3 regions of the Methylosinus sp. PW1 genome follow, and region 1 is predicted to be linked to each of the others. Evidence: predicted binding sites of a transcription regulator. Region 1 holds the regulator's gene; each other region holds the start of a gene.
The links. Region 1 encodes PhoB, which activates phosphate uptake and scavenging genes when phosphate is short. Its sites were predicted from a motif close to TGTCATNNANCTGTCAT; they were not measured.

Region 1 (2,265 bases):
CCGCGCCGCAGAACAAGAAGACGCAGGACTATATCACCGGCCGCTTCGGCTGAGCGCGCATCGCGCACGAGGACATTGAGACCATGAGCGAACATATCGTCAGCTCCTATGACCGCGACCTCGAAGTGCTCGGCCGTCGTATCGCCGAGATGGGAGGCATCGCCGAGAAGATGCTCGCCGAAGCCATGGATGCGCTCGCCAATTTCGACATAGAGCTCGCCCATCGCGTCGTCGCCACCGATCAGCGCCTCGACGCGCTGCAACGGGAGATAGAGGAGAGCGCCATCCTCACCATCGCGCGGCGGCAGCCGCTCGCCATCGATCTGCGCGAATGCATCGCCGCCATGCGCATCGCCGCCGATCTCGAGCGCGTCGGCGATCTCGCCAAGAGCATCGCCAAGCGCACGGTGAAGATCCTCTCAGAGGCGCGCGTGCCGCGCGCCGTCATCGGCCTCAAGACGATGGCGGAAGTCGCCGCCATACAGCTGAAGGACGTGCTCGACGCCTACGCCCAGCGCGACGTCGAGCGCGCCCGCGCCGTGTGGACCAATGACAGCGAGCTCGACGCGCTGGAAGATTCGGTGTTCCGCGATCTCCTCACCTTCATGATGGAGGACCCGCGCAACATCTCCTTCTGCACGCATCTGCTCTTCTGCTCGAAGAACATAGAGCGCATCGGCGATCACACCACCAATGTCGCCGAGACGATCGTCTATCTCGTCACTGGCGAGGCGATGCCGACCGACCGCCCCAAGGGCAGATCGGCGAGCCTCCCCGCCAGCGCGGAACCGGATGAGCCCGCAAAATGAATGAAATCCGCGTCGCCGCTCCCCGCGAGGCGCCGCATGACCGAGCGCCGCGCATTCTCGTCGTCGAGGACGATGCGGCGTTGGCGCTGCTGCTCGGCTATAATCTCGAGGCCGAGGGCTTTCTCGTCGAGCATATTGAGCGCGGCGACGAGGCGGAAATCCGCCTCGCCGAATCGCAGCCCGATCTCGTCATTCTCGATTGGATGCTGCCCGGCGTCTCCGGCCTCGAGATCTGTCGGCGCCTCCGCGCGCGCGACGACACGCGCAGCATGCCGGTCATCATGCTCACTGCGCGCGGCGACGAGAACGAGCGTGTGCGCGGCCTCTCCATCGGCGCCGACGATTATGTGGTGAAGCCCTTCTCGCCGCCGGAGCTGATGGCGCGCGTCCATGCGCTGCTGCGCCGCGCGCGGCCGGAGCGCGTGGCGACGCGCCTCGTCGCCGGCGACATAGACCTCGACCGCGAGACGCGCCGCGTCAAGCGCAGCGGGCGCGAGATTCATCTCGGCCCGACGGAGTTCCGCCTGCTGGAATATCTGATGGAAAAGCCCGGCCGCGTCTTCTCGCGCGCGCAATTGCTGGACAGCGTGTGGGGCCTCTCGGCGGAGATCGACGAGCGCACCGTCGACGTGCATGTCGGCCGTCTGCGCAAGGCGATCATCCGCGGCCGCGAGAAAGACCCGATCCGCACCGTGCGCGGCACCGGCTATTCTTTCGACGAGACTTTCGGGAGGAATTGAGGGGGCATTCTCGGCGTTGTGAGCGACGCCCCCTCCCTCACCCTCCCCCGCTCGCGCGGGAGAGGGAAGGCGGCAGGCGTTACGCGAGCTCTCGATGACGCGCCGAATCTGCTCCCTCTCCCGCAAAGCGGGGGAGGGCTGGGGAGGGGGCCGCCCGGGCGTTACGAACGCCCCGCCAGCTCCGCCGCGCGATAGCCGGACCTTATCGCCCCTTCGATCGTCGCCGGAAGGCCGGTCGCCGTCCAATCGCCGGCGAGGAAGAGATTGCGCCAGCGCGTCGTCGCGTCGGGGCGGCGCTGCTGCTGCGCCGGCGTCGCGGCGAAAGTGGCGCGCTTTTCCTTCACGATCTGCCATGGCGGCAGCTCCGCCGGCAGGCCCGTCGCGGCGGCGACCTCGGCCCATATGCGCTCGGCGAGGCTCTCGCGCGGCTCGTCCATCAGCCGATCGGCGCCGCTGATCGTCACCGAGAGCCGATCCTCGAAGGCGAACAGCCATTCGGTGAGCGAGCCGATCATGCCGAGCAGAGCCGGCTGACCCGGCGGCGGCGCGATCTTGAAATGCGCATTGACGATGCCGCGGAAATCATCCGGCGCGACGAGGCCCGGAACGAGCTCCTGCGCCGCCCAGGGCGGGACGGCGAGAACGATGCGATCATTCGCGCCGATAGCGATTTTATCGTCGCCGAAATCGAGCGCTGTGGCGCGCTCGCCCGCGAA
Region 2 (2,265 bases), 730 kb from region 1:
ACGATATCCGGCAGGGCGTTCGGCCCCATCAGCTCCTCGACCGGGATTTTGCCGCTCGGCGCCTTCTGGGCGAAGGCGGGCGCGGCGAGGCCGAAGACGGCGAGAGCCGCCGCGGCGAGCGCGGCGCGACGGGAAAATCGAAGGTCGAAGCTGGGCATGGACGCTCCATAGGGTCGCGGAACGGGCGGACCATAGAGCATTTTCGCGCCGTGGGGAATCGCTACCCCACGGTCAGCGCGACGCTTCCCACGCCTTCGATCTCGCCCGTCACATGGTCCCCGGAAACGATCGGCCCGACGCCGGCCGGCGTGCCGGTGAAGATGAGATCGCCCGCCTCCAGCCGCGCGAATTGCGACAGGATCGACACGATCTCCGCGACGCTCCAGATCATGTCGGAGAGATCGGCGTCCTGCCGCGCCGCGCCATTCACGGCGAGGCTGATGCGTCCCTTGCCCGGATGGCCGATGCGCGCGGCCGGCGCCAGCGCTCCCAGCGGCGCGGAATTGTCGAAGCCTTTTGAGAGGTCCCAGGGCCGCCCGGCCTTGCGCGCCTCGCTCTGCAGGTCGCGGCGGGTGAGGTCGATTCCGGCGCCATAGCCGAACACATGGGCGAGCGCGTCGGCGCGGGGGATATCCGCCCCGCCGCTCCCGATCGCCGCTGCCAGCTCGATCTCATGATGCAGGTCGGCGGTTCGCGGCGGGTAGGGGATGGTCGCGCCGCTGGCGACCACGGCGTCGGCCGGCTTGGAGAAGAAGCAGGGCTGCTCGCGGGAGGGGTCCTTGCCCATCTCGCGCGCATGGGCGGCGTAATTCTGCCCGACGCAGAAGATGCGCCGCACGGGAAAGCGCCGGGCGTCGCCGGCGATGGCGAGCGCGGCCGGCGCCGGCGGCGGAAACAGATATGCGCTCACTGCGAAACCTCTCGTTTCTGCGCGGAACAAGGGCGGCGGCGGCGCGAATGTCGCGCCGCCGTCATACCTCTGAGAGACTGGCCATCTATCGGAGCGATGTCAAAAGCACATCGTTTCGAGGTTATTTCATGATCGAGCTTCTGTCCCGCGCATCATGCGCGCTGATCTGCGCCGCGCTGCTCGCGCCGCTGTCCGCCGTCGCCTCCGAGGAAGGTCCCCAACGTCCCATCGTCATCGGCCATCGCGGCGCCGGCGGCTATGTTCCCGAGCATACGCTCGAATCCTACGCTCTCGCGATCGAGCTCGGCGCCGATTTCATCGAGCCCGATCTCGTGTCGACCAAGGACGGCGTGCTGATCGCTCGTCACGAGCCGAACATCATCGCCACCACCAATGTGAAGAGCCTGCCGCAATTCGCCAATCGCAAGCGCAAGGCCGTCGTCGACGGCGTCGAGCAGGAAGGCTATTTCGTCAGCGACTTCACCTGGAGCGAGATCAAGCAGATCGGCGCCGTGCAGGCCTTCGCCGAGCGCGATCCCGATTTCAACGGCCGCTTCCGCATTCCGAGCTTCGACGAGATCATCGAGCTCGCCAAGCGCAAGGGCCGCGAAGAAGGCCGCGTCATCGGCGTCTATCCCGAGACCAAGCATCCGACCTATCATCAAATGATCAACCTCCCGCTCGAGGATCGCCTGCTCGCCGTGCTGACGCGCCATGGCTGGAACCATCATAGCGCTCCCGTCTTCATCCAGAGCTTCGAGCAGGCCAATCTGAAATATCTGCGCAAGAAGACGACGGTGCGGCTGATCCAGCTCGTCGACGCCAATGACGTCAATCCCGACGGCTCGCTGGATTTCACGCCGCCCTATGACCGGCCTTATGATTGGGCCGTCGCCGGCCGCCAAGGCAAATTCGCCGATCTCCTGAAGCCCGCCGGCCTCGCCGAGGTTCGCGCCTATGCCGATGGCGTCGGGCCGTGGAAGACCTATCTCATCAGCTCCGCCTGCATCAAGATCGTCAACAACGCCTGCGCCGACGCCAATGGCGACGGCTCCGTCAATGAGGCGGACCGCAAGCTGCTGCCGCCGACCTCTGTCGTCGCCGACGCCCATGCGGCCGGCCTGCTCGTGCATCCCTATACGTTCCGCAATGAGCAGCGCCGTCTCGCCAGCGACTACAAAGGCGTTCCGGTCAATGAATATCTGACCTTCTACAAGCTCGGCGTCGATGGATTGTTCAGCGATTTCGCCGATACGGCGGTGACGGCGCGCTCGCTGTGGGCGCTGAAGACCGACCCCGATGCGGCGAAATGTCTGGTCAAAGGCCTCTATGGCCATGACTCCGTGTGCCGCGGG
Region 3 (2,265 bases), on a different contig from region 1:
TCGCCGATGAGTTCAGCGGACGCGGGCGCACGTTGCGGCTCGCTTTCGACGGCGACATGGACGGCGCCTGGGACGTCGACCGCATTCTGCAGCTTCTTTCGAATCTCGTCGGCAACGCCGTCGAGCACAGCCCGCCCGGCGCGCCGGTCTCGCTGCGGATCGACGGCGGCGCGGCGGACTTTGTCGTGATCCATGTCTGCAATGGCGGACGCGGCGTGCCGAGCGCGCTGCGCGACGCGCTGTTCGAGCCCTTCGCCAGCAGCGACCGCATGCGTGGTCTCGGCCTCGGTCTGTTCATCTGCCGGCAGATTGTGCTGGCGCATGGCGGCGCGATCGAATTCGAATCGGATGATTTGCGCGGCACATGCTTTCGCATTCGGCTGCCGCGTCACTGCGCGGTCGAGACGCCGCTCCACGATTCGCGCGGCGTCGACGGGCGATCGGAACCGCTACGCTGCGGCGACGCGCTCTTTGGCGTCGGCGCGCGGCCGTCGCGCAAGGGCGTCATTCTGGTCGTCGACGACGACGCCGATGTGCTCGACTCGCTCGAGCTGCTGCTGACGGCAGAAGGCCATGAGGTGCTGGCCGCCGCAGACGGCGACGCCGCGACCAAGATCGTCATCGGCGACCGCGCCCGGCCGGACATGGTGATCATCGATTATCATCTGCCCAATGGCGTGGTGGGGCCGCTGGTCGTGCGGCGGCTGCGCGAGCTGCTCAATCGCGACCTTCCCGCGCTCGTGCTGAGCGGCGCCACCGCGGATGAGGACGCCATCCGCGTCCCGCTGCAGAACAGCGCGCAGCTCGGCAAGCCAGCCGACGTCGAGCGGCTGCTGGAGACGATTCAGAGATTGCTCGCCGAGAACGCCGCGCCCTGAGCCGAGCGCGTCCTCGAAGCCGACCTCCTCCGCGCGGCGCACGAGACGTCTGCGCGTCCAAGCAGGCCTTATAGTCGCGAACAGGGTTCTCATAGGTGCAGAACACGCCGATCCGCATGGCCGAAGCGCCTTCCCATCACGCTATATAGACCTGCTATATAGCTCAGGCCGCGGTCGTCTCGGCAGCAAGTCTCGGCGGCGTGCGGCGGATGCGGGAATTTCAGGCAGGCGCGCGCTGTCACGATTATGTCATGGAACAAGGCTGTGAGTGCGGGGCTCCTCTTCTTCCTCGCCAGCGCCACAGGCCGATTTGAATGGACTTCTCCCGTCGCTTCACATTCCTCTTCTCCGCGCCCAATTTCGAGGCCGATGACCTCGAGGGGCTGCGCGTCAATCAGATCATCGCGGCGATCGAGAGCATGGGCTTTCAAGTCGTGCGCGCGCGCCGCGTGGAGGACGCCGAGATCGTCGTGCAGACCGACGCCGCCATCGGCTGCCTCGTCGTCGATTGGGGCAAGAAGGGCCTCGAAGGCAAGACCGCCTCGCTCATCGATCTCATGCGCAAGCGCGGCCTCGAAATGCCGATCGTGCTGCTCATTCGCCGCAAGCGTTTCGAGGATATTCCGGTCGAGGTGCTGGATTTCATCGACGGCTATGTCTTCCTCGCCGAGGAGACGCCGGAGTTCATCGCCAAAAATCTCGTCTCGCGCCTGAAGCAATATGCGGAGACGCTGAAGACGCCCTTCTTCGGCGCGCTCGTCGATTACGCAGAGGAAGGCAATCAGCTATGGACCTGCCCCGGCCATAACGGCGGCATTTTCTACAGCCGCAGCCCGATCGGCCGCATCTTCATGGAGCATTTGGGCGAGGCCGTGTTCCGCGACGATCTCGACAATTCCGTCGTCGAGCTCGGCGATCTGTTGACGCATGAAGGGCCGGCGCTCGCCGCGCAAAAGGCGGCGGCGGAAATCTTCGGCGCGGAGAAGACTTACTTCGTGCTCAACGGCACATCCTCCTCCAATAAGGTCGTGCTCACCAATCTGGTCGCCGAGGGCGATCTCGTGCTGTTCGATCGCAATAATCACAAGGCCGCGCATCATGGCGCCTTGCTGCTCGGCGGCGGCGTGCCGATCTTTCTGCCGACGACGCGCAATGCGCATGGCCTCATCGGGCCGATCGATCACGAGGCCTTCGACGAGGAGAAATTGCGCGAGCGCATTCGCGCCAATCCGCTGGTGAAGGACAAGGACGCCTGGCGCAAGGAGCGGCCATTCCGCGCCGCCGTCGTCGAGCAATGCACTTATGACGGCACGATTCACAACGCCGAATGGATCGCCCAAAAGATCGGCCATTTGTGCGATTACATTCTCTTCGACGAAGCCTGGGC

Region 2: the regulator PhoB is predicted to act here: its motif matches at 959-975, upstream of K369_RS17875 (glycerophosphodiester phosphodiesterase).
Region 3: the regulator PhoB is predicted to act here: its motif matches at 1,115-1,131, upstream of K369_RS23845 (Orn/Lys/Arg decarboxylase N-terminal domain-containing protein).

What each region holds. Positions count from the first base shown of each region.
Region 1 is NZ_JQNK01000009.1:2,448,717-2,450,981, reverse strand. It holds gene pstB (phosphate ABC transporter ATP-binding protein PstB) at 1-53, shown strand, start outside; gene phoU (phosphate signaling complex protein PhoU) at 84-809, shown strand; gene phoB (phosphate regulon transcriptional regulator PhoB) at 806-1,549, shown strand; gene hpnE (hydroxysqualene dehydroxylase HpnE) at 1,711-2,265, opposite strand, start outside.
Region 2 is NZ_JQNK01000009.1:1,718,214-1,720,478, reverse strand. It holds gene K369_RS17885 (DsbA family protein) at 1-158, opposite strand, end outside; gene K369_RS17880 (fumarylacetoacetate hydrolase family protein) at 221-910, opposite strand; gene K369_RS17875 (glycerophosphodiester phosphodiesterase) at 1,039-2,265, shown strand, end outside.
Region 3 is NZ_JQNK01000010.1:102,245-104,509, reverse strand. It holds gene K369_RS25020 (response regulator) at 1-878, shown strand, start outside; gene K369_RS23845 (Orn/Lys/Arg decarboxylase N-terminal domain-containing protein) at 1,193-2,265, shown strand, end outside.